4 regions of the Peribacillus sp. AS_2 genome follow, and region 1 is predicted to be linked to each of the others. Evidence: riboswitches for the same ligand, from Rfam matches in the RefSeq annotation. Region 1 holds a riboswitch; each other region holds the start of a gene.
The links. A riboswitch is a leader RNA that binds a small molecule or an ion and turns the genes downstream of it on or off. The one in region 1 is predicted to bind S-adenosylmethionine.
Positions count from the first base shown of each region.

Region 2: it holds a riboswitch for S-adenosylmethionine, as region 1 does, so the genes downstream of both, metK (methionine adenosyltransferase) here and mtnW (2,3-diketo-5-methylthiopentyl-1-phosphate enolase) in region 1, are expected to answer to the same signal.
Region 3: it holds a riboswitch for S-adenosylmethionine, as region 1 does, so the genes downstream of both, OTG27_RS22835 (YezD family protein) here and mtnW (2,3-diketo-5-methylthiopentyl-1-phosphate enolase) in region 1, are expected to answer to the same signal.
Region 4: it holds a riboswitch for S-adenosylmethionine, as region 1 does, so the genes downstream of both, OTG27_RS02020 (methionine ABC transporter ATP-binding protein) here and mtnW (2,3-diketo-5-methylthiopentyl-1-phosphate enolase) in region 1, are expected to answer to the same signal.

Region 1 is NZ_JAPTGA010000002.1:197,153-204,904, forward strand. Features, by position in the region: gene OTG27_RS03715 (YncE family protein) at 1-323, opposite strand, end outside; gene OTG27_RS03720 (hypothetical protein) at 444-710, opposite strand; gene OTG27_RS03725 (hypothetical protein) at 822-1,064, shown strand; partial or broken gene OTG27_RS03730 (DUF2188 domain-containing protein) at 1,122-1,268, opposite strand; gene OTG27_RS03735 (CobW family GTP-binding protein) at 1,335-2,261, opposite strand; gene OTG27_RS03740 (cupin domain-containing protein) at 2,679-3,212, opposite strand; gene OTG27_RS03745 (methylthioribulose 1-phosphate dehydratase) at 3,237-3,866, opposite strand; gene OTG27_RS03750 (2-hydroxy-3-keto-5-methylthiopentenyl-1-phosphate phosphatase) at 3,863-4,522, opposite strand; gene mtnW (2,3-diketo-5-methylthiopentyl-1-phosphate enolase) at 4,529-5,761, opposite strand; SAM riboswitch class I at 5,870-6,022, opposite strand; gene OTG27_RS03760 (pyridoxal phosphate-dependent aminotransferase) at 6,150-7,322, opposite strand; gene OTG27_RS03765 (carbon-nitrogen family hydrolase) at 7,422-7,752, shown strand, end outside.
Region 2 is NZ_JAPTGA010000011.1:30,653-38,404, forward strand. Features, by position in the region: gene OTG27_RS19075 (nucleotide sugar dehydrogenase) at 1-694, shown strand, start outside; gene pckA (phosphoenolpyruvate carboxykinase (ATP)) at 1,386-2,972, opposite strand; SAM riboswitch class I at 3,402-3,564, shown strand; gene metK (methionine adenosyltransferase) at 3,728-4,921, shown strand; gene OTG27_RS19090 (gamma carbonic anhydrase) at 5,231-5,749, opposite strand; gene OTG27_RS19095 (alpha/beta hydrolase) at 5,960-6,763, shown strand; gene OTG27_RS19100 (hypothetical protein) at 6,827-7,222, opposite strand; gene mnmM (tRNA 5-(aminomethyl)-2-thiouridylate-methyltransferase MnmM) at 7,359-7,752, opposite strand, start outside.
Region 3 is NZ_JAPTGA010000017.1:18,945-26,696, forward strand. Features, by position in the region: gene cysC (adenylyl-sulfate kinase) at 1-348, opposite strand, end outside; gene sat (sulfate adenylyltransferase) at 392-1,540, opposite strand; gene OTG27_RS22830 (phosphoadenylyl-sulfate reductase) at 1,593-2,309, opposite strand; gene OTG27_RS22835 (YezD family protein) at 2,479-2,622, opposite strand; SAM riboswitch class I at 2,779-2,887, opposite strand; gene ssuE (NADPH-dependent FMN reductase) at 3,167-3,700, opposite strand; gene OTG27_RS22845 (TetR/AcrR family transcriptional regulator) at 3,888-4,475, opposite strand; gene OTG27_RS22850 (SDR family NAD(P)-dependent oxidoreductase) at 4,643-5,389, opposite strand; gene pdxT (pyridoxal 5'-phosphate synthase glutaminase subunit PdxT) at 5,534-6,133, opposite strand; gene pdxS (pyridoxal 5'-phosphate synthase lyase subunit PdxS) at 6,135-7,022, opposite strand; gene pdxR (MocR-like pyridoxine biosynthesis transcription factor PdxR) at 7,158-7,752, shown strand, end outside.
Region 4 is NZ_JAPTGA010000001.1:433,494-441,245, reverse strand. Features, by position in the region: gene OTG27_RS02050 (cysteine desulfurase) at 1-471, opposite strand, end outside; gene sufD (Fe-S cluster assembly protein SufD) at 471-1,772, opposite strand; gene sufC (Fe-S cluster assembly ATPase SufC) at 1,788-2,573, opposite strand; gene OTG27_RS02035 (YuzK family famiily protein) at 3,024-3,248, opposite strand; gene OTG27_RS02030 (MetQ/NlpA family ABC transporter substrate-binding protein) at 3,986-4,822, opposite strand; gene OTG27_RS02025 (methionine ABC transporter permease) at 4,838-5,506, opposite strand; gene OTG27_RS02020 (methionine ABC transporter ATP-binding protein) at 5,499-6,533, opposite strand; SAM riboswitch class I at 6,687-6,799, opposite strand; gene OTG27_RS02015 (O-acetylhomoserine aminocarboxypropyltransferase/cysteine synthase family protein) at 6,917-7,752, opposite strand, start outside.

The sequences.
Region 1 (7,752 bases):
AACTGCATATTGACGATCCCTTTTCCAATTTCCCAACTGTTTATCAGTTTTCCTGCAGATAAAGAGTACACTTGGACTTTCTCCATCTCTTTTCCATAAAGCAGGATAGTATCTTTGTCTGCAAGGAGCAGGGCTCCGGTAAATGGTTCTGAAATATCCCATTTTGCAAAAGCATGATAGTTTTCGTCTATGAAAGTCAGTGAGGTATCCTTGATATTGACAGTTGCCAGGAAAGATTGACTTTTATTGATTTTAGTAAATGCAATACCGCTATTACACCCCGTAAGCAGTACGATGGCAAGAAAAAGCCCGCCCCACTTCATAATTTTAAGCTCCTTATTCATTAAATATCTATTTTTTTAAAATTTTAACAATGATTTGTGAAAAAAGTATGAAGCATAAAAAGAATATTTGCTAACAAGCATCCGTACACACTCAAAAAATCATAATCTTTCCAATTCAGTGATATAGGCCATTACAATCTCATTTTTCATTTCTTCCGAAAGCGAAGATTCCATCACGCGTTTAATAGAAAGGTAAAATTTCTCCAATACTGGTTTTCGGGCGCGGGGATGCGCATTTTCATCCAAAAGCTCTCGTCTGATGAGTTCCGGCAACACTTCCCTTCCCCCTCCATCGATCACCTTACGATTGTTCCATATGCTTAAATAAGCCACCAGTAATTCTTCTTGCCTGACATTTTCTTTCATAGTATCCCTTCCATCCATTACTAATTTATACATATTAATGTTCAAGTTTGTAAAGACTATCTTAATAATAAGATATCATGCTTTTTAAAATCCAAAAAAGGAGTGAGTACAATGTCTCAAGTATACCGCTGTCCGAATTGCCGGACAAATAAATCTCGCTTCAATCTCATTCAGCAAGTAGCAACACCCATTAAAAAGGATCCCCAATCCGGTGAGATTGTTGAACAATATTCGAACGACTCCCTTCTGCCATTCCATCTAGCATATAATGGTCCTGAAGTTCGGGTTCAGTGCGCTGCCTGCGGATTGATAGAAGACGAAAAGACATTTGCCGCCTTTGGAATGCAACAATAAAAATGGTCAGACCCCTATGTGGGTCTGACCATTTTCTCAATCATTTCCTACTGACATCTTAGCCCGGTCTATGGCAATTGGAATGGCTTTTCCATCCTCATATCCTTCATCCAATAATGCATTCGCGATTTCTATAGCCTTTTCCCTGACATCTTTATCTAGATTCTTCATCGAGTTTGGGTAATCGTCCTTATTCCATGGCACTGATACCGCCTCCTTAATAAGAAAGTCTTCTTTTCATGTTTCCCTTCTTTAATGGGCGGTAAACGTTTATCGGGCCGCTTTCGCTTCCAAAGCTTTCAACTGACCGATCATCATTTCCTTATCCAACTTTTCCCCGATCATGACGATATTCAATGGCATTTTCATCATTTCATTCATATACATCGGCATTCCGTAGGAGTATTGGAATAAATGCGGGTATTGTGAATGTGTAAAGGAAATATATCCTTTCATTCGATAGACCGTTTCCGGAAGGGCCCTAAGCCACACTTCAAAATCGGTTTGTTCCACAGCACCTTCAAATGTATGAACGATTGCAGTTAAGTGCAAATGGTCATGTACATCAAGCTTTTGATGTACATTATGCCTTTTTCTTTGCATTTGCTGCAATGATGCCAATGAAACGGCTGCATACTCCGTCAATAAACATACAGCATCCGTATTCAGCGCCTGTATCGTATATATTAGCTGTGCGGCCTCCATCTCACTTACCATATCCGCTTTATTCAATAAAATGAAATCGGCATGATGGATTTGCTCTGCAAGCAACTGTCGAAGCTGCGGAGACAGTTCCTCCCGATCGCGCCACCTTAATAAATCGACGACCGTGATGATCCCTTTATACTCCAGTTTTTTGGCGAAAATCGGCGACATGATGCCATCCAATACTTCAACTGGATGAGCTGCACCCGTCGTTTCAATATAAACCGCATCCAGTTCATTTTCGGTTAGTAACTCATGAAGCTGAACCTCCAGTTTATCTTGAATTGTGCAGCAAATGCACCCGTCAAACAATTCCTTCAGAGGCACTCCATCACCAATGAGTCCGCTGTCAACCGATACACTGCCGAGCTCATTTAAAAGCACTGCCACTTTTCTGCCCGCTTCACTTTCCTGTTTTAAAATATTTCGAAGAAGCGTCGTTTTCCCGCTGCCGAGAAAACCGCCCAATATGTACACTTCGGTCGTTTTCATTCTTATCTGCTCCTATAATCCGGTTAAATTCGATTCCGTTAAATTTTATCATAACTAGCTTACTAAAGCACTTGCCGGATTCACATAAAAAAACCAGCCCGTAAGCTGGTTTTAGACTAGACATTTTCGAAGAAAACTGCAGTTTTTTATTTAAAAACGTCCAGTCGATTTCAGAAATCCGCTCCCTTTCCGCCGACTGTCCCCCGAGCCGCATCAAAGCAGTGTCTGTGGGTTCTCGGCTAGCCAGTTATTCGGCAGGAGTGTCGCAAGTTTCTTCAATCCAAGGGGGATTACAGGAAAAAACCATTAAGGATAATCTGGTCTTGTTTTAAAATCATGGTTCGAGATGAGACCATTCCGACTTCCCTTTTTTCTACAAATAAAAACCAGCCCATAAGCTGGCTTTTCAACATTGATTCATGCTTGAACTTCGTCTTTTTCGTAAATCGGCACCCATCCTGCAGCTGTTACGAAAATCCGGACAGCAACAGTTTTCCTATCTTCCGCGAGCGTGAAATAATGTCTTGTTGATTCTGGTACACTAATAAGATCTCCTGGATTAAGCCGTACATCAAACCACTGTTTATCATTGCCTTCAATGGCAAAGATACTCGTTCCGCCTGCTATGAAACGCACTTCATCATCTTCGTGATGGTGTTCCTGCTTAAAGTTTTCAAGCATTTGATCCAAGTTCGGATTTGCATCGGATAATGTGATGATATCATGGGCTTTATAGCCTCTTCTTTCAGAGATTTCCGCTATCTCTGATTGGAACGTTACAAGGATTTCCTCCTTGTCAGCATCTGTTAGATCGTATTTTTCCACAAGATGTGCAGGTAATTTAGAAATGTCCCATTGCTCATAAATAACCCCTTGTGTTTCTAAAAAACCTTTTACCTGTTCAACGTTTTCAATAACCTCGTTTGTTTCATGGAATCTGATCGTCGCCATCATTCATTCCTCCTCTATGAGTATTTATCTTATAGAACCTGCAAACGCCTTTTGTTGATTAAGCAACAGTTGATATTGAAATAAAAATTCGCAGGCTTCAAGTATTCTTTTTGCCTCGAATCCGCTTTTGCCCCAAACCGTAATGCCATGATTGCGTATCAGCACAGCGCCAGAGTCTTCTTCGACATGCGGCTTGAACTTATCGGATAGCAGCGGTATGTCAGCGTGATTATATATGATTGGAATCCGAAGCTCCGAATCTTCATCCCACCGACCGGTCGCTTTAATGATTTCATGATTACGAAAGGAAACTTGGCCTTCATCTCCGTACAATTCCGATATCACATTATTTTCAACTGTATGGACATGGAGTACACAGTTCGCATTGGTTTTTCGGTAAATGTCTGTATGAAGTAAAGTTTCGGCCGATGGTCTTAGGTTCGTTTCTTCAACTGGTTTTCCTTTTAAATCCACCAGTAAAAAGTCCGAATCCGATTGCTTCCTTTTATCCTTACCGCTTGCGGTAATATAAAAGAAAGGGCTTTTGGGTTCGCGGATGGACAAATTCCCGCTAGTTCCCATAAACCAATCCCTTTCGGCCAGTTCAGCTTTAATATCTGCCAACTCAAGCCATTCTTTAGAATGAGTGTTCACGCTTTAACCACCTCCTGCTGCTTTATGATGTCAATTACATCAAAAAATGTTTCGAATCCTTGATGTGGAATTCCTTCCCTACCGCATTTTTCAAGCAATATGTCACGGGCTATGACAAAATCGGCCTGTTTTGCCGCTTCAAAATCCGTAACTGAATCTCCAATAACGAGTTTAAAATCTTCCGGACCCGCAATTTCCCTCATAATGGATGGCTTGCAGCAACCGCAATCATTACTACATTGCTCATCACAAGCATGTGGCCACTCAATATAAATCTTTTCCTTATCAAAAAATGCATGGTTGCAATAAACGGACTCTGTTGGCAAGATATCATTCAAAAGGGGTGAAATGAAAAAATCCATGCCCCCGCTAACAATATATAAAGGGATATTGGCTTGTTTCGTATACTCAACGAATTCATAAAACCCTGGTCGAATGCCGGCCGTTTTTCTTACATATTGGATGATGTCATCCTTCAAGCCACTATCAAGCAGGGAAAACATATCCCCAACTCCTGAAGATATACTGATTTTTTGCTGAAGGACTCCGTCTTTCAACGCTTCCCATTCCGGAGGGGCAAATTTCTTCATAATTGAAATGATATTATCTGTGTTGGTGATCGTTCCGTCAAAATCACAAAAGATGATCGGTTTCATTATTTCTTATAGGCCTCCCCACAACACAAGAGCTTTTTTTAGGGTTTCTTCCTCAGCCGCCGCTTCAGAAAGTTCCTTTCCTGCCAGAAATGCTTCCACAGCAGAACGGAATGCCTTGGCACCGCCCTCTGCTCCGTCAGGGTGACCGTGAATTCCGCCTCCGGCATTAATCACACTATCAAGCCCGAAATCCTTGATCAGGTCCGGAACCATGCCCGGATGAATGCCTGCAGAAGGAACAGGGAAGGCTTTCTTCCATGAAAGTTCATCTCTTGTCAGAGCTTCAGCAATCGCTAAGGTCTCCGTTTTTTCAAGTGCGACATTTCCATAAGGGGAAGGGAACAAGGATAAATCCGCACCTGATAATCTTACTAATTTACCAAGCAATAATGGATAGCCGATACCATAAAATGATGAAGATGCCAATGCCCCGCTATATGCGGGGTGCGCCATGATCGGCAGCTTTATACGATCATGTTCACTCAAGGCCTGCAATACATCCAAACCATATGTATGAACGTTGAACAATAAAGCATCTGCCCCTGCTTCAGCCGCTTGCTCTGCCTTATCCAATAATTCAAAAGTTTTCCCAGATAGATTGACAGCATATAAAGTACGGTGGCCAGTGGTTTCATAGACTTCATTCAATATTCTTTTTCCCGTTTTTATTCTATCGAAAAATGGAGTCAGTTCCTGGTCGAAGAGGATCTCATCATCCTTAACTAGGTCGACACCTCCCAATGCTTGTTGCCTCAGTTGCTCATTATGAAATGTTAGGTCTCTTCCCAATACACCTTTAAAGATGCTCATCACCAAGGGCCGGTTAAATACGCCAAGCTTTTCCCTTATGCCTTCAATGCCAAATTGCGGACCGGGAAAAGCTTTTTGAATATCACCGACAAAATCCAAGTCTATAAGTTTTATTTCACCGTCCAATGAAAGTTTGCCGAAGACCGTCGTAAGGATTGCAGGTAAATCATTGGAGAAATTCCTTGCAGGATAGGCAATTTTAATCAGCGAACGGTATACTTTCCGATTAAAGTAGCTGTTTGCCCTCTCTTCTTCAGATAGGGGGGTCACCGATATGACGCGTCCCTTATGTTTTTCCAGTTGTATCTGTACCAAATGCGGCAAGTCCGTCCATGTCCCGACAGTCAGACCCAAGGCAATGCTCTCTGCTTTTTTCTCATGATTTCCAATAAAGTCATGAATTAAATAAGTAGCGACTATCTCGCTCATCTGATCACTCCTATAACACGTTAGTAAACTCTCGATGTCACTATTGGTCTGAGATGGTCTCAAAATGGCAAAAGCCCCTTCATAAAGAAGAGGCTTTAAAAAGCCATCTTCTTATCTCCCAGCCATCGGCTGCAAGAATTAGCACCGTGCCTTGTGGATTTCAAAAAATCCGGCGGAAGGATTCCGCCCCATTTTACAATGGAATTACGGTCGGTTGCTGGGCTTCATCGGGCTAGTCCCTCCACCTGCTCAAAATAAGAAAACGCTGATATATAAGTTGTATCCAGTATCGAAAGATTAAGAATTTATTTTGTATTCTGACAGGTAATTCCTACTTTGTCAATAAGTTTTAACCATTTAAAGTGAATAAATCGGATATCTTATTGCATTAAAATAAGTTTAATGTCCGTATTCGTTCCACAGCCTCTTGCAGCCGTTCTTCCGAAGTCAGTAGCCCTACCCTGACATAACCTTCGCCAAATTCACCGAACCCATTCCCTGCGGCAACAGCTACATGGGCATGCGTTAATAAATAGTCCGCAAAACTCTCGGACGTAAAACCTTCAGGTACCTTGAGCCAGGCAAAAAACGATGCCGCTGGAGCTTTGACATCCCATCCGATGGACCTCAATCCCTCAATGAAAACATTCCTTCGCCCCTCGTACATTTGCACTAACTGCTCTACACAGGTCTGTGAGTCAAGCAAAGCACTTGCCGCAGCTTCTTGTATCGCCGGGAAGAGACTCACATAAAGATGGTCTTGTAATAGTTCAAGAGATTCTATTACACTCTTATTACCCACTGCGAAACCGACTCTCCACCCTGCCATATTGTATGTTTTCGATAGAGTGTATATTTCAACTCCTACATCCTTCGCTCCCTCCGCCTGGAGAAAGCTTATCGGTTTTTTTCCGTCGAATCCGATCGCCCCATAGGCGAAATCATGGACCACACAAATTGAATGTTCTTTTGCAAAGGAGACGGTTTCATCAAAGAAACTTTTAGTTGCAGAAGCGCCTGTGGGATTATTCGGATAATTCAAGAACATCATTTTGGCTTTATCAAGAACTACTTTATGTATGTCATCGTATTTCGGAAGAAAATCATTTTCTTCTGTCAAGGGCATCAGTTCGGTCTTTGCCTGGGCTAAAACAACACCGGAAAGATAATCCGGATAGCCGGGATCTGGAACAAGGATCGTATCACCTGGATTCAATAAGCACTGCGGAAGTTCGACAAGACCTGCCTTTCCCCCGAAGAGAATCGCCACTTCACTATTCGGATCCAGCTTGACACCGTATTCCCGTTCATAAAAGACGGCAGCAGCATCTTTTAAATATTGATGTCCCCGGAATGGCGAATATTTATGATTAATCGTTTTTTCAGCGGCAGTTTGCAAACTTTTGACGATATGTTCCGCCGTCGGCTGATCTGGGTTTCCCTGGCCTAAATTAATGACATCATGTCCTTGCTCCGTGATTGCATTGACTTTTGCGACCAGTGAAGCAAAAAACTGCTTGGGCAGGTCCTGAAGCAGTCCGGATTTTTCGAATTGCACCATTTATACACCTTCTCTGAAATTTCTTGAAATTCTAGTCACAAATGATATATGTTTATCGTAGTCTTGTAAAGCATTTTTTACATGTGGGAGGTTTAAACGATGAAGTGGAAAATAGCTTGTATTCAAATGGATATAGCTTTCGGGCAACCAGATATCAATTTTCGGGTTGCAGAACAATGGATGGAAAAAGCAGCTCGGTCCGAACCCGATATCGTCATATTACCAGAGCTTTGGACAACCGGATACGACTTGACCAGGCTGAATGATATTGCTGATCAAGAGGCAGAAAAAACGATTGAATTTCTTAAAACACAGGCACAGAAACACCAGTTTCACATCATCGGCGGTTCCATTGCGAAAAAAACAAGCAAGGGAATCTATAACACCATGATCATCATCGATAAACACGGAAAGCTCATTAAAGAATATG
Region 2 (7,752 bases), on a different contig from region 1:
TAAACTGATGGAAAACACCTTCAGGGATGTCAATATCGCCCTTGCGAATGAGCTGACGAAAATCTGTTTCGAGCTGGACATCAATGTTTTGGATGTCATATCGATGGCAAACAAACACCCTCGTGTCAATATACACCAGCCAGGACCGGGAGTTGGCGGCCATTGTTTAGCGGTCGATCCGTATTTCGTCGTTGCAAAGGCGCCAGAGTATGCGAGAATCATTAAATTGGCCCGTGATACCAACGTATCGATGCCTTATTACATCGTAAATTCCGTAAGGATGATGCTAGAGGGGATCCGGAAGCCAAAAGTAGCCGTTTTCGGTCTAGCTTACAAAGGAAATGTAGATGATATTCGTGAAAGTCCCTCCATTGATGTAGTCAATATCTTGATGGGGATGGAAAACATGGATGTAGCCTTGCATGACCCGCATGTCAAATCTGGAAAGATGCCAGTCGTATCAGTGGAAGACGCTGTAAATGATGCCGACTTGATACTTATCCTGACTGACCATGATGAATTTAAACAGATGGATTATGATAAGCTATCGAATCGCATGAGCAATAAATTGATTCTGGATACACGCAATTGCATTGATGCAACGAAAACAGATATCCCGGTGGCCAACCTGGGCAATATATATCAATACAAAACGGTGTCCATGAAAAAAGACAGGAATAAAGCGATCATCTAAAAACTTGGACAACATCGATAATGGAATAACGATTAAGAGGGCACTGACTATCACAGTGCCCTTTTTCCACTGAAAAAAAGGACCATGCAAGAACGAGGCCCTTTCAGAACGTGGAAACGATCCAGTTGTTTTCAGATCCGCTTCCTGTACGTCAAGCCTCCTCACCGCAAGCATCCTAGCAGAGTCTCGGCTAGCCAATTATTCGAGCACAGCCGCCATATTTCGGGTTATAAGGCAGTAAATTCGAGCGCAGATGGCGTATTTCGGGGGACAAGGTGGTAAATTCGACTGAAAGAGCCGTATTTCGGGCTGTAAGCTAGTAGATTCGAGCGCAGCCGCTGTGTTTCGAGCTTCAAGGCAGTTATAATTCGACTACAAATGCCGTATTTCGGGGTACAAGGTAGTAAATTCGACTGAAAGAGCCGTATTTCGTGCTATAAGGCAGTAAATTCGACCACAGATGGCGTATTTCGAGCTGAAAGGCAGTGAATTCGACGGTAGTCGCGTATTCGTAAGGCAGTGAATTCGAGCGAAGATGCCGTATTTCGGGTACTTGGTACTATATTCGACATTAGACGAGGTATTTCCCCTTCCATGGCACTTAATAAAGTAATCCAGTTCGGGAAGTGACGTTTCTTACCGACAAACTGAAAGGACCAAGCAAGAGCTTGGTCCTTTTGTGTACAATTTATTAAGCTGTCGGGCCGCCAAGTTCTTCGATTTCACTTGGAACGCTTTTGAATTTCTTGAAGTTTGCACGGAATTGTGCGGCAAGGTCTGTTGCTGCTTCTTTATAAGCGGCAGGATCTGCCCAAGTCTTGATTGGTTGAAGCACTTCATCAGGAACACCAGGAACATGAAGCGGGATATCCAAACCGAAGATATCATCTTTGATCGTTTCAATGTTCGCTAATTCACCTTCAAGCGCCGCTTGTACCATTGCACGGGTGTAAGCAAGTTTCATACGGCTTCCAGTTCCGTATGCACCGCCAGTCCATCCTGTGTTGACAAGGTATACCTTTGCATTGTGCTCGTCAATTTTATCACCAAGCATCTCAGCATAGCGTGTAGCTGGAAGCGGTAAGAATGGTGAACCGAAGCAAGTGGAGAATGTAGCTTCCGGTGAAGTTACGCCTCTTTCAGTACCAGCCAATTTACTAGTGTATCCGCTTAGGAAGTGGAACATTGCCTGTTCTTTGGAAAGCTTGCTGATTGGAGGCAGAACTCCTGAAGCATCAGCCGTTAAGAAAATGATTGTATTTGGATGTCCTGCAATACTTGGGTTCACGATGTTATCGATTGCTTGCATTTGGTAAGCAGCACGAGTGTTTTCAGTCAATGAACTGTCATCATAGTTTGCTTCACGCGTATCCGGATCAACAACAACATTTTCCAATACAGCACCAAAACGGATTGCATCGAAAATTTGCGGTTCTTTTTCACGTGAAAGGTTGATCGTTTTTGCATAGCAGCCGCCTTCGATGTTGAATACGCCGTTAGAAGACCAGCCGTGCTCATCATCGCCAATCAATTTACGGCTAGTGTCTGCTGATAAAGTTGTTTTGCCCGTACCGGACAGTCCGAAGAATAAAGCGACGTCCCCTTCACGTCCTACGTTGGCAGAGCAATGCATTGGAAGGATTCCAGCCTCTGGAAGTAAGTAGTTCATGATCGAGAAGATCGATTTTTTCATTTCTCCTGCATATTCCGTTCCGCCGATCAGGATCGTACGGCGTTCAAAAGAAACGATGATGAACGTTTCGGATGTAGTTCCGTCCACTTCTGGGTCCGCTTTGAAGTTAGGTGCAGAAACGATCGTGAATTCAGCTTCGTGACCTCTCAGTTCCTCTTCGTTTGGACGGATGAACAAAGTATGGGCGAAAAGGTTATGCCAAGCATATTCATTAACAACACGGATGGGAAGACGTGATGATTCGTCTGCACCAGCGAAACCTTTAAAAACAAAAATCTCTTCTTTTGCTTTTAGGTAGTCAACTACTTTATTATATAGTTTATTGAACACATCTTCGGAAATCGGCCGGTTCACTGGGCCCCAATCGATTTTATCTTTAACTGATGCTTCTTCCACGATATATTTATCTTTAGGTGAACGACCGGTATATTTGCCAGTTTCAGCTTTTACCGCGCCGGTTGATGTTAAAACGCCTTCATTTCTGCTTAGTACTTTTTCGACCAATTGAGGAACTGATAGTTGAGTTTGCACATTGTTTCCTGTTAATAATTGGTGTAACTCATTAGAAACATCTACAGAATTCATATATGAGGTACCTTCCTTTGTTTGAGTTTTTAGATTATAATTAGTATAACACATTCATTTAATTAGTCTATACTATTTCTTTTAATTTGTGATTATTTTCAGCTGGCCGCATTAATCATTTTAATCCGGCAGGAACCGAGTCAGGATGATCGCATATACTTTCATGAGGAAAAATTTATTTAAATAGGAAGTAAGTAAACAATATATGTCTAAAGGGAAAGTCAGGATGTCGTTCCTTTTCGATATTCAATACTTTATTATTAATGGCAATTTACAACATTTCTATTCGTATATTGCGTTGTAAACCCCTCTAGGACGTTGTATCAACATGTTTTTTCAAATGAACGCCGTTCTGGGTGGAAATGTTCTTTTTAGAAAAGCATTGACAAATTCCAGCCAGATACGATAATATCTTAAATTGTACGGATTCTCTTATCCCGAGTTGGTGGAGGGACAGGCCCTTTGAAACCCAGCAACCTGCCATATTGAACTTGACTCCAAGATCGATCGCCGAAAATAAAGCGAAGGTCTTCAAGGAATAGTGGTGATGGTGCTAACCTGAGCAAGGTAAAAAACCCTTGAACGATAAGAGTGAAAGGATAGAAGACAGAATTTTAAACCTTTCCTCATTTGCCAGGGAAGGTTTTTGTGTTTTTTATAAGTAATTCTGTGTCTATAGTTGAAACTAATGAGGGAAACGAGTTCCGTAAAAATCAGGCTTATGCCTACAACATACTAACTTCCAAGGAGGAAATATGATGTCAAAGAAACGTCTATTTACTTCTGAATCTGTTACAGAGGGCCATCCGGACAAAATTTGTGATCAGATTTCAGATTCCATTTTAGATGCTATCCTAGCTAAGGATGCAAATGCACGTGTTGCGTGTGAAACTAGTGTAACTACAGGTCTTGTACTTGTTGCTGGTGAAATTACAACGTCTGCTTACGTGGATATCCCGCGTATCGTTCGTGATACGGTTAAAGGAATTGGCTACACACGTGCGAAATACGGTTTCGATGCTGAAACTTGTGCCGTTTTGAGTTCCATTGATGAGCAGTCTGCCGATATCGCAGCTGGTGTCGATAAAGCATTGGAAGCTCGTGAAGGAAACATGTCAGATGAAGAAATTGATGCAATCGGTGCAGGGGACCAAGGTCTTATGTTCGGATTCGCTTGTAATGAAACAGAAGAGCTTATGCCGCTTCCGATTTCATTGGCGCATAAACTTTCATTCCGCTTGACCCAAGTTCGTAAAGATGAAACTCTTGCTTACCTACGCCCTGATGGTAAAACACAGGTAACCGTGGAATATGATGAGAATAACCGTCCTGTACGTGTAGATACAATCGTCATCTCCACACAGCATGATGCAGAAGTTACGCTTGAACAAATTCAAGCCGATCTAAAAGAACATGTGATCAAAGCTGTCGTTCCAGCCGAGTTGATCGATGCAGATACTAAGTACTTCATCAACCCGACTGGCCGTTTCGTAATCGGCGGACCTCAAGGGGATGCTGGTCTTACTGGACGTAAAATCATCGTTGATACTTACGGCGGATACGCTCGTCACGGCGGCGGTGCATTCTCTGGTAAGGATGCTACTAAAGTTGACCGTTCTGCTGCATACGCTGCACGTTACGTTGCGAAAAACATCGTGGCAGCCGGCCTTGCCGATAAAGCGGAAGTTCAATTGGCATACGCAATTGGTGTGGCAGAGCCTGTATCGATCTCCATTGATACGTTCGGAACTGGTACAGTTAGCGAAGAAGTTCTTGTTGACCTAGTTCGCGCAAACTTCGACCTTCGTCCAGCTGGTATCATCAAAATGCTTGACCTTCGTCGCCCAATCTACAAACAAACAGCTGCATACGGACACTTCGGCCGTACAGATGTCGATCTTCCATGGGAACGCACGGACAAAGCAGAAACATTAAAAGCACAAGCGTAATTCATATAAAAAAGGTGTCCCGTTATTTGCGGGGCACCTTTTTTATGGATTAACTTAGCCGTCTGCGGGAATAATTCAAGAAATCCCAAAGAAATTAAACTTTAAGGGCCAGACTCGTGAGCTAGAGCGATTTACTCGTGAGTTTGGAGCAATACTCATGAGCTAGAGCGATTTACTCGTGAATTTGGAGCAAATACTCGTAAGTTTGAGCGATTTACTCGTGAATTTGGAGCAAATACTCGTAAGTTTAAGCGATTTACTCGTGAATTGGGAGCAAATACTCGTAATTTTCAGTCAAGTGCTCGTGCATTACTTTATCCGTTCCGCCGTTTTATAGTATTGGCCTTTTTCGGCGTATTCGCGTACGATGCGTTCCATATCCTGACGATCTTCTTCGTTGATTTCACGGATGACTTTAGCTGGACGTCCGAATGCCAACATATTCGGTGGAATGACTTTGCCTTGGGGAACGAGACTGCCGGCACCTATGAAAGCCCCTTCGCCGATTTCGGCTTCATCAAGTACGATCGATCCCATGCCGATTAAAGCTCCTTTGCGGATTTTACAGCTATGTAATATGACCTGATGGCCAATGGTTACTTCATCCTCGATGATCAATGGATTATTTGGGCTTTGGTGCAGGACGCTGTTATCCTGTATACTGACTTTTTTTCCGATGATGGTTGGGGAGACATCACCGCGAATGACGGAATTGAACCAGATTGATGTTTCGTCGCCAATTTTGACATCACCTGTGACGACAGCATTTTCAGCAATATAAGCGCTTTCAGCAATTTCAGGTTCTTTGCCTTTATACGGATAAATAATCATTTTCAATCATTTCCTTTCCGAAGTGAATGTTTTTATGTATTATTTTAATATACCGTATGCAAATACACTTGGCTATTTATAATAGCAATGTACAACTTGTTAGATTTCTTTTTTGTCGAAAATCACGAATATGGTTATAATTTATATATATTATTTCAACTATCATGGATCGTACACAACAAGTGAAAAGTGAAAGGGGGATTTCGAATGTGGAAATGGGAGACAGAAGGAGACGCAAAGGGCGTCATTGTCATCATTCATGGGGCAATGGAACATCACGGGCGTTATAAGTGGGTAACACAAATGTGGCTTTCGGCTGGATACCATGTCGTCATGGGCGACCTTCCTGGGCAGGGTATGACTACTCGCGCCTACCGGGGACATATCGATTCCTTTGATGAGTATTTGGACGAAGTGAAAAGCTGGATAGAAGAGGCTTATGAATATTCGTTGCCGGTCTTTTTACTTGGACACAGCATGGGCGGTTTGATTTCGATACGCCTTCTTCAGGAAGAGGAATGGGACATTGCAGGGGTGATTCTTTCTTCTCCTTGCTTGGGCATCGTGACGAAGCCGCGGAAGTTCCTTACAATGCTCTCGCATGGTTTGAACATCGTTATGCCTCAGTTCAGGGTGGATTCCGGATTGACACCTGAAATGGCGACGAGAAGTGCGGAAATTCGTGAATCCGATAGAAACGATACCTTATATATCACAAAGGTTTCGGTTCGCTGGTATCGCGAGCTTGCACAGGCTATGAAGGATGCTTTTGAAGAGATTCCTGAATTTCAGGATGTTCCGCTTTTGGTGATGCAGGGCGGAGATGACCGAATCGTGAACAAGAAGGCGGTTCGTGAGTGGTTCAATTATAATTTGGCCAGTGAAAAGCAATATAAGGAATGGCCGAAGCTTTATCATGAAATCTTCAATGAACCGGAGCGTGATGATGTATTTCAATATGCGCTGAGTTTTGTTGAAAACCGTTTAAAGATATTAGGGTATGTCGTTTGATTCCGTACATACTTCAGGATAAATGAAAAACTGCCGAAGTTAGCCTTCGGCAGTTTTTTTGGATCAGCCTGCGTTTTTAAGCAATTCGTTCGACTTGATGACCGGTGCCCAGAAAGTAACCGGGTACATAAATTGGTTCAAATGAGGAAGTTCCTTTTTGTTGGATAATGCAGTGGATAGGAGATAAATGGATTTGAAGGTCAAGTCATTGGCGAATAGGTCCAAAAGCGTCGCTTTCATATTCATGATTGCTTCATGGTTTTGGGTGGAAATCATTAAATCGAGCTGTGGCAGGAACTTATCAAAATGATGGTCAAATTGTTTGAGGCCCTCCATGGTTTTTTGTTCTTCTGTCAACGAGTTGAGCGAGCTGACAAAATCCCCGTATTGCTCGCTTGAATTCCTTTTGATTTTTTCAGTCAATATATCCGTCAGTAATGAAGTAGGCAAATGTTCCATTTTCTGCACCCTCTTATCTATTTTCTATCATTATAATCATTAAAGACGAAAAATTCAAAAAGTTAAGATTGGTAATTCTGCTGCCTGCGAGTTCGGATTGAAAAAACACCGTTCTTATAGAACGGTGCCAGATTTATCATCTCTTTTCAATCGCGACAATGAATGGCGGATTGTTTGCTTGGTTGATGAAACCGTATCTCAGGATATGGGCTTTCTGTTGAGGGAAGTTCTCTACATAATCCATCAATGCATCCCGTTCTGCCGATCCCCCTGGATGACCATGGTATATGACGAGGATGATGATTCCTTCAGGCGCCAGCAATTCGAACAGCTGTTCAATGGCTGATATCGTCGTCTCGGCTTTGGTGATGATTGATTTGTCTCCGCCAGGTAGGTAGCCCAGGTTGAAGATGGCGCCTGTGACCTTTCCGGAATGTTCTTTCCTGATATATTTGCTTAAATGTTCATGCCCATCGTGAATGAGGGTGCAGTGCTCTTGTAAATTCTCGGCGTTCAGTTTTGCCGTTGTG
Region 3 (7,752 bases), on a different contig from region 1:
AATCTGCCGATCTGCCCTGAAAGGTGATATGAAAGCGGTCAATACGAACTGCCCACTATCCACGAATAACTTGGAAACCTCACCGATCCGCCTAATATTCTCGGTTCTATCTTCTTCAGAAAAACCTAAATCTTTATTTAAGCCATGGCGGATATTATCACCATCCAAAACATAACTTCGAATATTCCGATTGTATAACTCTTTAGCGACCGCGTTTGCAATCGTTGATTTTCCGGAACCCGATAGTCCTGTAAACCATAGAACCGTGCTTTCATGCCCGTTCTGCTTCCGTCGGTGCTCCTTGGTCAATGACGTCTCATGCCATGTGACATTCGTACTTTTACTCATTTGATAATCCCCCTCTTCATGTGGCCCTTCCATTTATGTCCAATCAGTTATAAACTTCATTTTTTTTTAGACCTTCTATCAATACCTCGATGACTTCCTTACGGCTAAAGGTAGCTGGAGGAATTTCTCCATTACGCAACATTTCCCTTACCTTCGTTCCAGACAGTATGACATGGTCTTCCTTGCCATGCGGACAAGTTTTAGCGGAAGCCATATTGCCACATGCTTTACAGTAAAAACTATGTTCAAAGAATAATAGCGTAATTCCTAACTCATCTGCGTTAAAGTTCCCGAAGATTTTTTGAGCATCGTATGTGCCATAATAATCGCCCACACCCGCATGATCACGTCCGACGATAAAATGGGTGCAACCATAATTTTTACGGACCATCGCATGGAAAATGGCTTCTCTAGGTCCTGCATAACGCATGGCAGCAGGGAAAACTGCAAGGGAGACGCGATGCTTAGGATAATATTTGTCAAGCAGCACTTTATAGCTTTCCATTCTTACATCTGCCGGAATGTCATCTGATTTAGTGGCACCGACGAGAGGATTTAAGAATAAGCCGTCGACGATTTCCAATGCTGTCTTTTGAATATATTCATGTGCACGGTGAACAGGGTTCCGCGTTTGGAAACCGACAACCGTTTCCCATCCTTTTTCAGCGAAAGCCTTCCTTGTCTCGACTGGGTCCAAATAATGAGCTTGAAATAGCGGACGCTCTATTCTCTTGATCAACTTTATTTCCCCGCCGACATATACATCCCCGCGGTTATATAAATTTTTCACTCCAGGATGCTTCTCATCATCTGTTTGATATACCAATGTCGCTTCCAATTGCTTATCTGGAGTGTAAATATCAGAAACGGAGAGAACCCCGTATGTTTCACCATCATGGGTTAATGTTACTTCTTCACCTATAGTAAGGTTTCCTGCAGTTTCTTCGGTCAAAGGCAGCGTAATCGGGATGCTCCATACATGTCCGCTGCTAAGCCTCATATCCTTTACCACTGTCTCATAATCACTTTTTGTAAAAAATCCTTTAATCGGGCTGTAGGCACCAGTCCCTATCAATTCAAGATCGCTTAAAGCAATTTCATCGATTTCGATTGACTTCGTTATTTTACTAAGATCATATTTTGGTTCCCAAAGATCGATTAATGTTCCTCCGTGCGGTAAACTGATTGTCATGCTAATTTCCCCCTATGGTTTCTATTTATTTAAGCCTATAATTTCTATTTATTTAAGATAAATGCAATCCGCATTCCGTTTTTTGAGCCCCTTGCCAACGGCCTGAGCGTAAATCATCTGCATTGAAGGCAGGTGCAGTACACGTTTTACATCCAATGCTCGGATATCCATTATCATGCAGGACATTATATGGAAGTCCATTTTTGTGGGCATAACGCCAAACATCTTTCCATGTCCAATGTATGAGCGGGCATATTTTAACTGATTTGAACTTATTATCCTTATTGATATACTCGGTCTTAGCCCTTGTTTCGGATTGCTCCCTCCGCAGTCCCGAAAGCCAGGCTGTTGCCGATGAAAGCACATCTGTAAGCGGAACGATTTTACGGATGTTACAGCACTTATTGGAATCACTAAGCCATAATTCATCGCCATATTCCGCCGCTTGTTCCTCAAGCGTCAAGTCAGGTTTCTTCATTTCGATCAAAAGCTTCGGATATCGCTTCTTCACTTCCTCGATCAATTGGTAAGTTTCCTCAAAATGAACATCTGTATCAAGGAAAACTATTTTTGCCGAAGGATTGACCTTCGCCAATAAATCCGTAAGCACGATGCCTTCAATACCAAAACTGCAAGCATAAATCAGTTTGTCTCCATAATGGTCATTCGCCCATTGCAGAACTTCCAAAGCACCTTTTGTCTCAGTGTCTTCAGGAAATACAGGGAAGTCCCCTGTATTGAAATTTTCATAGTTTATTAATGCAGCCAACTTTGTAGCCCCCTCTAAAAACTTGCTGTATCAGGTTAGAGTAACTGTTGATCAATTCCCGTTGTAATCTTCCCCGGGTTATTTGAATCTAGGAAAAAGAGACGAATCTAACCAATACTCTCTTTATATCAGTTAAACCCGCCTCTAGTTTTTCTAGTCAGCAGATACCTTATTTAATTCTTAGTTTTTCATTTCTCTCCATTTGAATGATTTTACCATCCTGGACAATAAGTGTAATGGATCCATATTTCATTGAATTAAGCATTTCTTGAAGTCGTTCAAAAATTTCTTCAAGCTGATTCTCTTTATTCAAACCAGTTCCTCCTTTAAGAAAACCCGCGAATATTTTATTTTAAATTTTTTTGATTTATATAATTCCATACAACCTTACATTGTTATGGTCTGCCTAAAATTTTCACAAAAAACAAAAATCTTTCCATGATGGAAAGATCGCAAGGTAAATATCTTTACCTTATCTTCCAAAATGATCAACATTTTGTTGGAGTTAGCACCTTGCATCCATCATGCAGGTTGCCGGACTTCAAAGGGCCAATTCCCTCCGTCGCTCTGGATAAGTTTTATTATTTTAAATATTAACATATATTTAATCCTTGTCAATGGAGTTTTCTTATAAAATAACTTGGTTTAATATTATGGATGAACTGTTATTTTTATACACACTATTCAATTTATGATTTTTTGTTCATATAAATACGAAAATAGACTCGTTTTTTTAGATAAAGTCTCCAAAAAAATGAGTCTATTTTCATTAATAGGCCTATTATTGACGCGTGTTATTCTAAAAAAATTTCTAAGGTTCCAGTCTTTTTATAAAAGGAATTAATTTATTGAAGTCATTAATTTCTTAACTGTATCGCTTCTACAAATTCTTGAACCTGACTCTGGACGCGATCAATTAAATGCAAATCATTGATCGGATTTTCTGAATTCTGTTTATCTATTTCTTTATCAACAAAATAAATCCCCTGCAGCGGCTCGCCTTTTAATATTGAAATTAATGGTTTAAGCGCATAGTCAATCGCCAATAGATGCCTGTTACTTCCACCAATCATGATTGGCAGCACCGGCTTACCCTTAAAAGCACCTTCTGGCAGCAAATCAATCAATGCTTTCAATACACCTGTATAAGAAGCCTTATAAACCGGTGAACCTATAATGACTCCTCTGGCTGCTTGAATTCTCTCTGAAAGCTTTGAGATATCCTCGCTATTATATTTCCCTTGGAATAAATCATCTGCTGAGAAATCCGTAATCGAGAAATAAGCTGTAGTAAATCCTGCATTTTCGACTAATGATTGAATATGTTTTAGTGAAATGTCCGTTCTTGATGGAATAGCCGGACTTCCTGATAAAATTACGATATCGCTCATTTGATACCCTCCAATGTTACAAGATTTCCAGATATAATTTTCTTAAAGCATTTCGTGAAGTATACATTTATCGTAATTGTCTGAAAAATATAAGTCAAATCTTACACTCTGGACATCTACTCTGAATGAAAAAAGAAACGGTCATATTTACGGCTTGATGCTCATGCCCTTAAATATGACCGTTTCATTATGTATGATTTTGTTTCCCATGAATACCATATACCAAAAGTTGAGCAATGCTCTTAATTCGTTCAGAAGTAAAATATGGCTCCTTTTTTTGTTGATGGATCTCATAATGTGTAGATAAAGCCAATGTGAAAGAAATGATCCCTACATTAAATAAAATAATATCAGAGATATATTGTATCTCTCCGCTATCTATTCTCTTCTGTATTTCAATATGCCTGGCATTTGGCTTGAAAATCTGATCTACATATTGCTTTGAAATATCTTGATCGAATTGTGTTTCCCTAAATAATATCGAAAACTGTTCTTTATTTTCAAGAATTTTTTTTATCATGGTAGTAACATGATTCTCCACTAGATCATCCGTGGATAGATGGCTAGTCCCATCTTCAGATTCCTCTTTTTCATTAGGGGTAATTGTAGCCAAAAGCAAATCTTTTTTGCTGTCAAAGTATTTGTAAATTGTAGCTTCGGAAACATTGCATGCAGAGGCAATTTCATTCGTTCTTGTCATGTCAAAACCTTTAGTGGCAAAAAGAGTCCGGGCTACATTTATGATTCGTTCTTTGGTTTGCTGCCCTTTTTTCAAAAATATCAACCTTCTTTTATAAAGATAAGACCGGTTTCACCCATCTATTTCCCATGATATATCGCTGGTATCAATCGGTCAATATTACCTTTGATCTATTAGAATTCAATATTCCCATATATCATAAATAGAAAACATCATCTGGTTGGGACGATGTTTTCTTAAAATCACTTAAAAGATGCATAGCCATCATCGACCATGACTACACTTCCATTGATCGCATCCGCTTCCTCTAACGATAATAGATAGACGGTATTTGCAATGGCTTCTGGCTTAATCAATTCACCGCGCATTTGACTTGCATTCAATTTATCGATGATTCCCATGTCTTTATAACCTTGTATGATAGGAGTGTCGACCCCGCCCGGCGCAATGCCCACAACGCGTATCCCATGAGCACCCAATTCCAAAGCTGCTGTCTGTGTCATCATTCTTACAGCGCCTTTAGTCGCCTGATAGGCAAAAGTCCCATGGGAAGCTAAGTAGCCAAACACGGAAGCGGTATTTATGATGACTCCCTTGTTACCCAGTTCCTTCATTTTCCGTCCTGCTGCCATGATTCCAAAGGCCACTCCGTGCTGGTTCACCCCAATCGTTTTGTAGTAACCTTCCATATCTTGGTCTAGGATCATACCGCCCGCACCAATGCCGGCATTATTAAACATGATATCGAGCCTTCCGTATGTTTCCACTGCTTTATTGATTAACGATTCAACATCTTCCTGCTTAGAAACATCCGTTTTAACATAAATGGCCACTCCACCATTAGCTGTTATCTGATCAACGGTTTCCCGACCCATTTCTTCATTAAAATCCGCAACAACGACCTTGTCCCCTTTTGCTGCGAATTTCAGGCATGTGGCTCGGCCTATACCGCTTGCTCCCCCTGTGATAACTGCAACTCTTGCTGTCATATACATTCCCCTTCCAAGTAAGTAAGTAAATACTTACTTTTTATTATAAAAGTAAAGAATAGTAAATTCAAGCAATATGTATTTTTATAGAGTTTTGAGCTTTCAAAAGTAAAGCTGTCCTATTAATAGGACAGCTTCATTTGTTTAGCAGGTTTTCAATTCGGCCTTACTTACGGATGTCTTCACCATTTCAATGAAAAGTTGAAGGAAGCGATCATCACCTGTCAATTCTGGATGAAATGCACTTACGAGGACATGGTCTTGTCTCGCAGCCACTACATTCTCTTCATAAACAGCCAATACTTCTACACCTTCTCCAACTTCATCAGCAAATGGCGCCCGGATGAATACTGCCTTATATGGGGCTTCCATTCCTTTGATGGATAGGTCAGCCTCGAAACTTTCCCGTTGACGTCCAAATCCGTTCCTTTTCACAGAAATGTCCATTAGTCCGAGATAGGCCACCTCATCGCCAGTCAATTCATTTGCCGCCAATACCATCCCAGCACATGTACCGAAAATTGGTTTTTTATCTTCGAAGAAAGTTTTGATCGGTTCCATAAATCCATAACGATCCATTAGCTTCCTCATCGTCGTGCTTTCTCCGCCTGGAATGATCAAGCCATCGATTTCCCGCAACTGTTCCGGTTTTTTTACTATAATCGCTTGTTCGCCGGCAGCTTTGATTTGGTTCAAGTGTTCTTCAACCGCTCCCTGTAATCCCAAAACACCAATCGTTATCATATTACCATCCACGTTCCTGCATCCGTTCTGCCGGAGCTAGTTTGGAAATATCAATGCCCTTCATTGCACTGCCCAATTCTTTTGACAACTTGCCAATCAATTCATAATCGGTGAAATATGTAGTCGCTTGAACGATTGCGGATGCGAATTTTTCTGGAGTTTCAGATTTAAAAATACCAGACCCAACGAAAACGCCATCTGCTCCCAATTCCATCATCAATGCAGCATCTGCTGGAGTGGCAATTCCGCCCGCTGCAAAGTTAACTACAGGCAATTTACCTGTGCGTTTGATTTCTCTTAAAATTTCAAAAGGGGCTCCAAGATTTTTTGCCTCTGTCATTAATTCATCATCACTCATGATGCTCACTTTGCGAATCTGTGACTGTACCTTTCTCATATGGCGCACTGCTTCCACAATATTACCTGTTCCTGGTTCTCCTTTTGTACGAAGCATGGATGCTCCTTCACCAATACGGCGCGCAGCTTCGCCTAAATCACGGCAGCCACAAACGAAAGGTACTGTGAAATCACTTTTTAGAATATGGTATTCTTCATCCGCAGGAGTCAGCACTTCACTTTCATCAATATAATCCACTCCCATGGATTCCAGGACCCTTGATTCAACGATATGGCCAATCCTTGCTTTAGCCATGACCGGGATTGAGACTGCATTCATTACTTCCTCGATAATTCTCGGATCTGCCATTCTTGCTACTCCGCCAGCCGCACGGATGTCGGAAGGAACCCTTTCCAATGCCATGACAGCTACCGCACCAGATGCTTCTGCGATTTTTGCTTGTTCTGCGTTAATGACGTCCATGATTACGCCACCCTTTTGCATTTGTGCCATTCCTCTTTTTACTGTGTCAGTTCCTAATAATTTTTCCATTTTTTTCTTCCCCCTAATATTTTCATTTTTTAGATTTGTTAGGCTTAGTATAAAAAAGAGTTGACCACATTGAAAGTGTCAGTTTTAATAAGTTTAATGAGGTCAGTAAAAATTTATCAAAAAGGTGGCAACAAAATGAATATGCTTTCTTGCGATTTAAATCGGTTAAGTGAAGTACCTTTGTACGAACAATTATATTCATATATTAAAAAAGAAATCATTGAAGGCCGTCTTCTTTACGGCACAAAACTGCCTTCCAAGCGGAAATTGGCAGAGTTCCTTCAAATAAGTCAAAATACCGTGGAGACTGCATATGAACAATTGACTGCTGAAGGATACGTAGAAGTCATACCAAGAAAAGGGTACTATATTCAAACTTTCGAGGATTTAGAGTATACACAAACTAACCAAGTATCAGTGGAACAAATCAATCATAAACAAGGGGAATTGCTATATCATTTTCATCCCAGCCAAATTGACACGGAACATTTCCCATTTGAAAAATGGAGAAAATACATGAAAAGCAAAATCGATGAATCACATCAAGATCTTCTTTTACTTGGGGATTCTCAAGGGGAATATGAATTACGATGTGAAATTGCCCATTATTTGTATCATGCACGTGGTGTTCAATGTGTCCCAGAACAGATCATCATTGGTGCAGGAATGGAAATTTTATTACAGCAGCTAGTCCTTCTATTCGATAAAAATGCCATCTATGGTGTTGAAG
Region 4 (7,752 bases), on a different contig from region 1:
AGCCCTCGCATCGTCAACGGAAATCGTGCCATCCTCCTGAAGCGGAATATACTTCAATACAGCGCCTTTTTCTTTGGCAAGCTGCTGCCACGGAATGATATTACTGTGATGCTCCATGTAAGAGATGACGATTTCGTCACCCTCTTTAATATTTGCACCACCGTAACTTCTTGCTACAGTATTTAAAGCAGTCGTTGTGCCTCTGGTAAAGATGATTTCTTCTGTAGAAGAAGCATTAATGAATTTACGTACCTTTTCACGAGCACCTTCATACGCATCCGTAGCTTTTGTTCCTAGTGTATGCACCCCGCGGTGAACATTCGAGTTATAGCCGCGGTAATATTGCTCAATCGCTTCAATCACTGCAGCCGGTTTTTGAGAGGTTGCAGCACTATCTAAATAAACTAATGGCTGACCATTGACTTCTTGATCTAATATTGGAAAAAGCTTACGAATTTCGTATGGGTTCATTACTGTACTTTCCTTTCAATGACCGCTACTAATTGTTTTTTGACTCCCTCAATTGGAAGCTCGTTAACAACAGGGGCCAAGAATCCGTGAATGACAAGTCTTTCTGCTTCTTTCTTTGTAATACCACGGCTCATTAAATAATACAGCTGAAGCGGGTCGACACGGCCGACTGAAGCAGCATGACCAGCCGTTACATCATCTTCATCGATCAAGAGGATCGGATTGGCGTCTCCGCGTGCTTTTTCACTTAACATCAATACACGTGACTCTTGTTCAGCATTGGCCTTTGTAGCACCATACTCTATTTTCCCAATGCCATTAAAAATGGAGGATGCGGATTCTTTCATGACACCGTGCTTAAGGATATAACCCTCAGAGCGTTTGCCATAATGAATGATGGCTGTCGTGAAGTTCTGCCTTTGTTCCCCGCGTCCGACTACAACGGTTTTTGTATCACCGTGAGAGCCATCGCCCATTAGATATGTTGTATTATCTGAAATCGTATTTCCGTCGTTCATCAGGCCAAGCGCCCACTCAATACGTGCGTCACGTCCTGCCACTCCACGGCGGTTAACATATGTCGTGAAGCCTTTTGAAAGGGTATCGACCGCACCATATTGGACTTTGGCATTCGCATTTGCAAATACTTCAGTTACGATGTTGGCAACACCTTCGTTAGACTCAACGGTTGAGAAATAGTTCTCTACATATGTGACAGAGCTATTATCTTCAGCTACGATCAAGACATGGTTGAAAAGTGTAGTATCCGGATTATCCAGAAGGAATACCGATTGAATCGGCTCTTTGATTTCTACATTTTTCGGAACATAAAGGAATGCTCCCCCATTAACCAATGCAGCATGAAGCGCCGTTAAACGATGCTCATCTATTTTAACGCCGTCTTTCATGAAATATTTTTGCACAAGCTCAGCATGATCGCGAGCCGCTGATAAAATATCCGTAAAAATGACGCCTTGTTCTTTCACATTTGCTGACAGATTGATATGTGCCGGCGTATTATTGCGTTGGATGTATAAGTTTTCATTTTCTTCAATGATGGACTTAATTTCTTCCGGAAGCTCCTCTAAAGAGGCAAAAGCTTCACTCTCAACCGTATGAGTTTGGAAAGAAGTGAAATTCCATTTATCGATTTTCGTTTTATCCGGCTTTGGCATCGGGAGCTTTTCTAATTCAGAAAACGCTTGAATCCGAAGCTCGGATAGCCAAGCTGGATCATTATTTTTAGTTGAATAGGAGCTTATATCCTCTTGTTCAAACGGTAATTTCGTTTCTGTAGTCATTGCAAATCCTCCTACTTACGCTTCTTCGCCAACAGTTTCGTCTTCAATGCCCAATTCTTGTTTAATCCAGTCATAACCTTCCGCTTCCAAGCGGGCAGCAAGTTCAGGACCGCCTGATTTTACGACACGTCCTTGCATCATTACATGTACAAAATCAGGAGTGATGTAATTTAATAGACGTTGGTAGTGAGTGATGATCAAGCATCCAAAGTCTTCTCCGCGCATTTCGTTGATTCCTTTTGAAACGACTTTAAGTGCATCGATATCTAGACCTGAATCAATCTCATCCAAGATTGCAATTTTAGGTTGGATCATCATTAATTGAAGAATCTCGTTGCGTTTTTTCTCTCCGCCTGAGAAACCTTCATTTAAATAGCGTTGCGCCATATCTTCATCCATTTCAAGGAATTCCATTTTTTGGTCCATTTGACGAATGAATTTCATCAATGAAATTTCATCGCCTTCTTCACGGCGTGCGTTAATGGAAGAACGTAAGAAGTCTGCATTTGTAACACCGCTGATTTCACTTGGATATTGCATAGCTAGGAATAGACCGACACGAGCGCGCTCGTCTACTTCCATCTCCAATACATCTTCACCATCGAATGTGATGCTTCCGCTAGTTACCTCATATTTAGGGTGACCCATGATTGCTGATGATAAAGTTGATTTACCAGTTCCATTTGGTCCCATGATCGCATGGATTTCCCCACCTTTAACTTCAAGGTTTACCCCTTTTAAAATCTCTTTGCCTTCAATTGATACGTGCAGATCTTTAACCGTTAATGTAGAAGCTGACATAATAATACCTCCGTGAACTAATTCCAATTTTATTACCAGAAAGTAAAGATTACTTTCATTACTATAATTTCCGTAAAAGCATTCTCACTTTATTCTCATTCCAATTTTATAACAAATCCAATTTGGAATCAACTAAATAGATAGGGGTTTCCACTTCGGCCATGTTAAAAACCTGTCCTATTCTTACAATACTAACAGATATGGCCTGTTTACTGCATATTCATACTTATTTTAGCTTTTGTTAAAATTATCTTATTATTCGGCAAATCTTCGCCCTTATTACTATATGTTCAAAGGTTTCGATTGCAAGGTATGAACGTTCCGATTAAAAAGAAAAAAATCGGACTGTCAGGTATTATGTAAGTTTATCCAATAAGGAAACCCTTATTTTATGGACCACTTTCCATTTTACCTCTACAGACCGATCTTTTAAAGAATTCTTTTATATGCTTAGCCGTGAATTTTGCGTTGTAGGTCCTGGACCATTTTGTTGCACTTTACATGTTCCCTATCCCGTTCTTTCTCAACCTCGATACGGAGGTCTAAGTCTCTACTGTACTCACTGTAGCCAATCCCATGTGAAGACTGCATCGCCTTTTCCATTTCGCTTGTTACATTTAAATCCAGAGTATTGATAGTGAACCATCCTTTCAAATTTGTGTATCTTTTTTTCACCTTCATTATCTCTATACCCTTTCCTTTCCTGATTAAACATGAAAGGAATTACATTAAGCCGCAGACTTGAAACAACCTTGATCATCATTATAGCGAGCTGGTTTGTCCGTTCAGCTTTTGCATAATCCGCCGCTCATAATTTTTAGTTTGACTACAGTTTTTTAGATTTTTAGGTTTTCAAAATTTGGACGTTACTTTCCACTTCAGGCACTCGCTTTCCGCGGGCGGTCCGGAAGCCTCCTCGGCGCTTTTGCGCCTGCGGTGTCTCCCCTTGACTCGCTTTTCCCGCAGGAGTCTCGTACCTTCCGTTCCAATCCACTAAGACTACACAATCAGATAGAATCACTTTCACCTACATTCTATATTCCTTTCAATGCCGGTTAGGATTTCCGTGATAAAGTGCTTCACTTCTCTAAGTTCGGCGCTTTATTAATCATTTGTTCAATCAGAGGCTCTTAATCGAGTATTTCCGGGTGTTACTATCGTCCCAACACAAATCCGTTACTGACTGCTGAAGCATACATGAATAAAACCTGAAGCTGTTGACGCAGATTCCGCAACCATGGCTATGTGTAATATGAGCGTTTCGGTTGTTATCCCTGCCCATCGGCACTCAATAACAAATGCAGAGGGCTATTCTGATTTTAAATCCAATAAAAAAAAAAGGTTTCGGAATGAGACCATTCCGAAACCTTTTTAAACGGCGACCTGAATTAAATCAGGCCGCCATTCTCGAATTATTTATCCGCCGGTACAACTGCACCTTTGTATTCTTTAAGAATGAAATCTTGAATTTTTTTAGAATGCAATACTTCTACAAGCGCTTTGATTGCTTCTTTATTTTCGTCACCTTTGTTTACGGCAATGACGTTCACATAAGGTGATTCGGAATCCTCAATCGCAATTGAATCTTTAAGCGGATTCAAACCGGCGTCAATTGCATAGTTGGAGTTGATCAAGACTGCATCGCCTTCGCCGCTCTCATAAATTTTAGGAAGCAGGGCCGCTTCATAATCTGCATCGAATTTAAGGTTTTTCTTATTTTCAACGATGTCTTTCGTTGTAGCCGTCGTTTTATCGATGCCTTCTTTCAAAGTGATCAGGCCATTCTTTTCCAAAAGGGATAAAGCGCGTCCATGATCAGCAACAGAGCTGCTCATAATAATTGTTGCGCCTTCAGGAAGTTTATCAATGCTTTTATATTTTTTTGAATATAGAGCAATCGGCTCGATATGGATTCCGCCAGCATTGACGAAGTCATATCCATTTTCTTTAATTTGCCCCTCTAAATATGGAATGTGTTGAAAGTAGTTAGCATCCAATTCCTTATCATTCAACGCCTTATTCGGTAAAACATAGTCCTGGAACGTTTCAATTTCCAAATCGATTCCTTTTTCTTTAAGAAGCGGTTTAGCTTCCTCAAGGATTTCTGCATGAGGAACATTGGATGCCCCTACAACTAATTTCTTCGATTCTTTTTCCGTATCGCTGCCGCTTTTATCCTTTTCACTTCCACAAGCAGCCAAAGCGATAGATAACACTAAGATTAATGCAAATCCTAAAAACTTTTTCATCCTATTCATCTCCCTTTATCTTTTGTCCAATTTAGATGTAATCACATCTCCAATAATTTGAATTATGAAGACGATAATTAGAATAACGATTGTCGCTACAAGCGTAACGTCATTTTGATTTCTTTGATAGCCGTCCAAATAGGCTAGATTACCAAGCCCGCCAGCGCCGATGACCCCGGCCATTGCGGTATATCCAACCAATGCAATCGATGTTACCGTAATCCCGGAAATAAGGGCAGGCATCGACTCTGGAAGAAGGACCTTCCAAATGATCGTGCTCGTTTTTGCCCCCATCGATTTAGCGGCTTCAATTACACCTTTATCGATTTCACGAAGGCCGATTTCAACCATACGCGCATAAAATGGGGCAGCACCGATAATAAGTGCCGGCAGTGCAGCGTTCTCACCGATCATGGAACCGACAAGCGCTTTAGTGAAAGGAATGAGCAGCACGATCAAAATAAGAAATGGAATGGAACGGAATATATTGACGACTGCACTCATGACTCCGTTAACAGCCCGGTTTTGCCACATATTACCCTTCCCTGTCAGGAAAAGGATCAATCCTAGTATTATGCCTATAAAAAAGGTTGCCACTACAGAGACGCTTGTCATGTAAAGCGTTTCTTTCGTAGCTTCAATGATGTCTTCCCAATCAACATTCGGCAATAATTCTTCAAGCATGAGTAATCACCTCCACGCCTACCTGCTGTGCTTTAATGAATTCGATTGCGCGGAGCATTTCATCCTCTTTGCCATCTAGATGGATAAACAATGTTCCATATGAACCGCTTCTTGTTTGGGATATCTTACCTTGAACAATATTGACATCCAACTCGAAGTTACGTACAAGCTTGGTGATCAATGGGCTTTCTGCATGATCACCTACAAAGGTCAATTGAATCACTTTGCCTGCTGGATAGCGTTCGAGCAAATGGTCCATCGTTTCTTTCGTTTCTTCCGGTTCCGTTACCTGTTGCACGAAACGCTTCGTCATTTGTTCTTTAGGATTCTTGAAAACATCCAGGACAGGACCCTGTTCAACAACCTGCCCGCTTTCCATCACGGCGACGCGATGGCAGATTTTACGTATTACATGCATTTCATGCGTAATCAAGACGATCGTCAATCCCAAACGCTGATTGATGTCAACAAGCAATTCGAGTATGGAGTCGGTAGTCTGCGGATCCAATGCAGAAGTCGCTTCATCACACAGCAGCACTTTAGGGTCATTTGCCAGAGCCCTGGCTATTCCCACCCTTTGCTTTTGCCCTCCGCTTAATTGCGAAGGATAGGCCTTTTCCCTGCCTTCAAGTCCGACTAACTTGATCAATTCGTTCACACGCTTGGTGCGTTCAGGTTTAGAAATACCTGCAATTTCCAACGGGAAAGATATATTCTCCTGAACGGTCCTTGACCATAATAGATTGAAATGCTGGAAAATCATGCTGATTTCTTGACGGGCCTTACGGAGCTGAGCCCCTTTAATTTTTGAAATTTCCTTTTCAGCCACCACAACGGATCCCTCTGTCGGTGTTTCCAATCCATTGAGCATTCTGATCAAAGTACTTTTCCCCGCTCCACTGTAACCGATGATCCCGAAAATCTCGCCTTTATTTATTTCAACATTCACATTATTTACAGCCTTGATCGTCTCACTGTTTCCTTTTCCTGTTCGGAACAGCTTACTGACTTTCGTCAATGTAATCATTAACCCTCACCTCTTTTATCCAATAAAACCTATGAACTTAGTTGATTTCTCTACATTATTAGTCTGTTTCTCCTATCATGTAAAAGTTTTCCCAATTAAAATAGAAAAAACCTTTCTGCATGAGCAGAAAGGCAGGTGAAGAAACAGGCCTTCCTCTCATCTTCCAAAGTGATTAAACTTTGTGTGAATTGGCACCTTTCCAAGGAAATCTCCTTGTCGGTTGCCGGGTTTCATCGGGCACATCCCTCCACCTCTCTTGATAAGAGCTAATATATAGAATATTTGTACATCATTAAGTTCTTTAGTATGGAGAAATTTTATCATAGATAAAAAAGGAGCGCAATGTATATTATTTCTAGTACAAGAATGAACAGGAACTTTGCTTAAAGCGTTTTGGATGTCAAGGAGACGATTTTCGTCGCCTTTTCAATTGCCTGCTCCAAATCTTCTATTAAGTCGTCTATATTTTCAATCCCAATCGATAAACGGACTTGATCGGCACTTACACCCGCTTTCGCAAGACCCGCCTCATTCAATTGTTGATGGGTGGTACTTGCTGGGTGGATGATCAAGCTCTTCGCATCCCCTACATTCGCCACATGGGACCATAATTCCACCGAATTGATAAGTTTTGCCCCAGCTTCGCGATTACCTTGAATCCCAAATGTGACGACAGATCCAGCTCCCTTTGGCAAATATTTATCCGCAAGGGCTTTATCGGGATGATCCTCATCACCAGGATGTGAAACCCAGGTCACGGCAGGATGGTTTTTTAAATATTGAATGACAGACTTGGTGTTTGATAGATGCTCTTTCATCCTTACATGCAGCGTTTCAAGTCCAAGCGTAAACTGGAATGCACTTTGGGCACTTAGCGCAGGGCCCAAATCACGGAGTAACTGGACCCGGGCTTTCGTTATGAATGCGGCAGGGCCAACTGCCTCGGCGTATACCAGACCGTCGTAACTTGGGTCAGGCTCCGTGAAGCCAGGATAGTTTGGCGAGTTCCAATCGAATTTCCCTCCATCCACGATGACACCGCCTAGCGTCGTTCCATTTCCAAGAAGCCATTTTGTAGCGGAATGGATGACAATATCCGCTCCAAAATCAATTGGTCTGCAAAGATACGGTGTCGCGAAGGTATTATCAATGATTAAAGGTATGCCGGCTTCGTGGGCGATTTCCGCTACCGCTTCAATATCGAGCACCCTCAAACTTG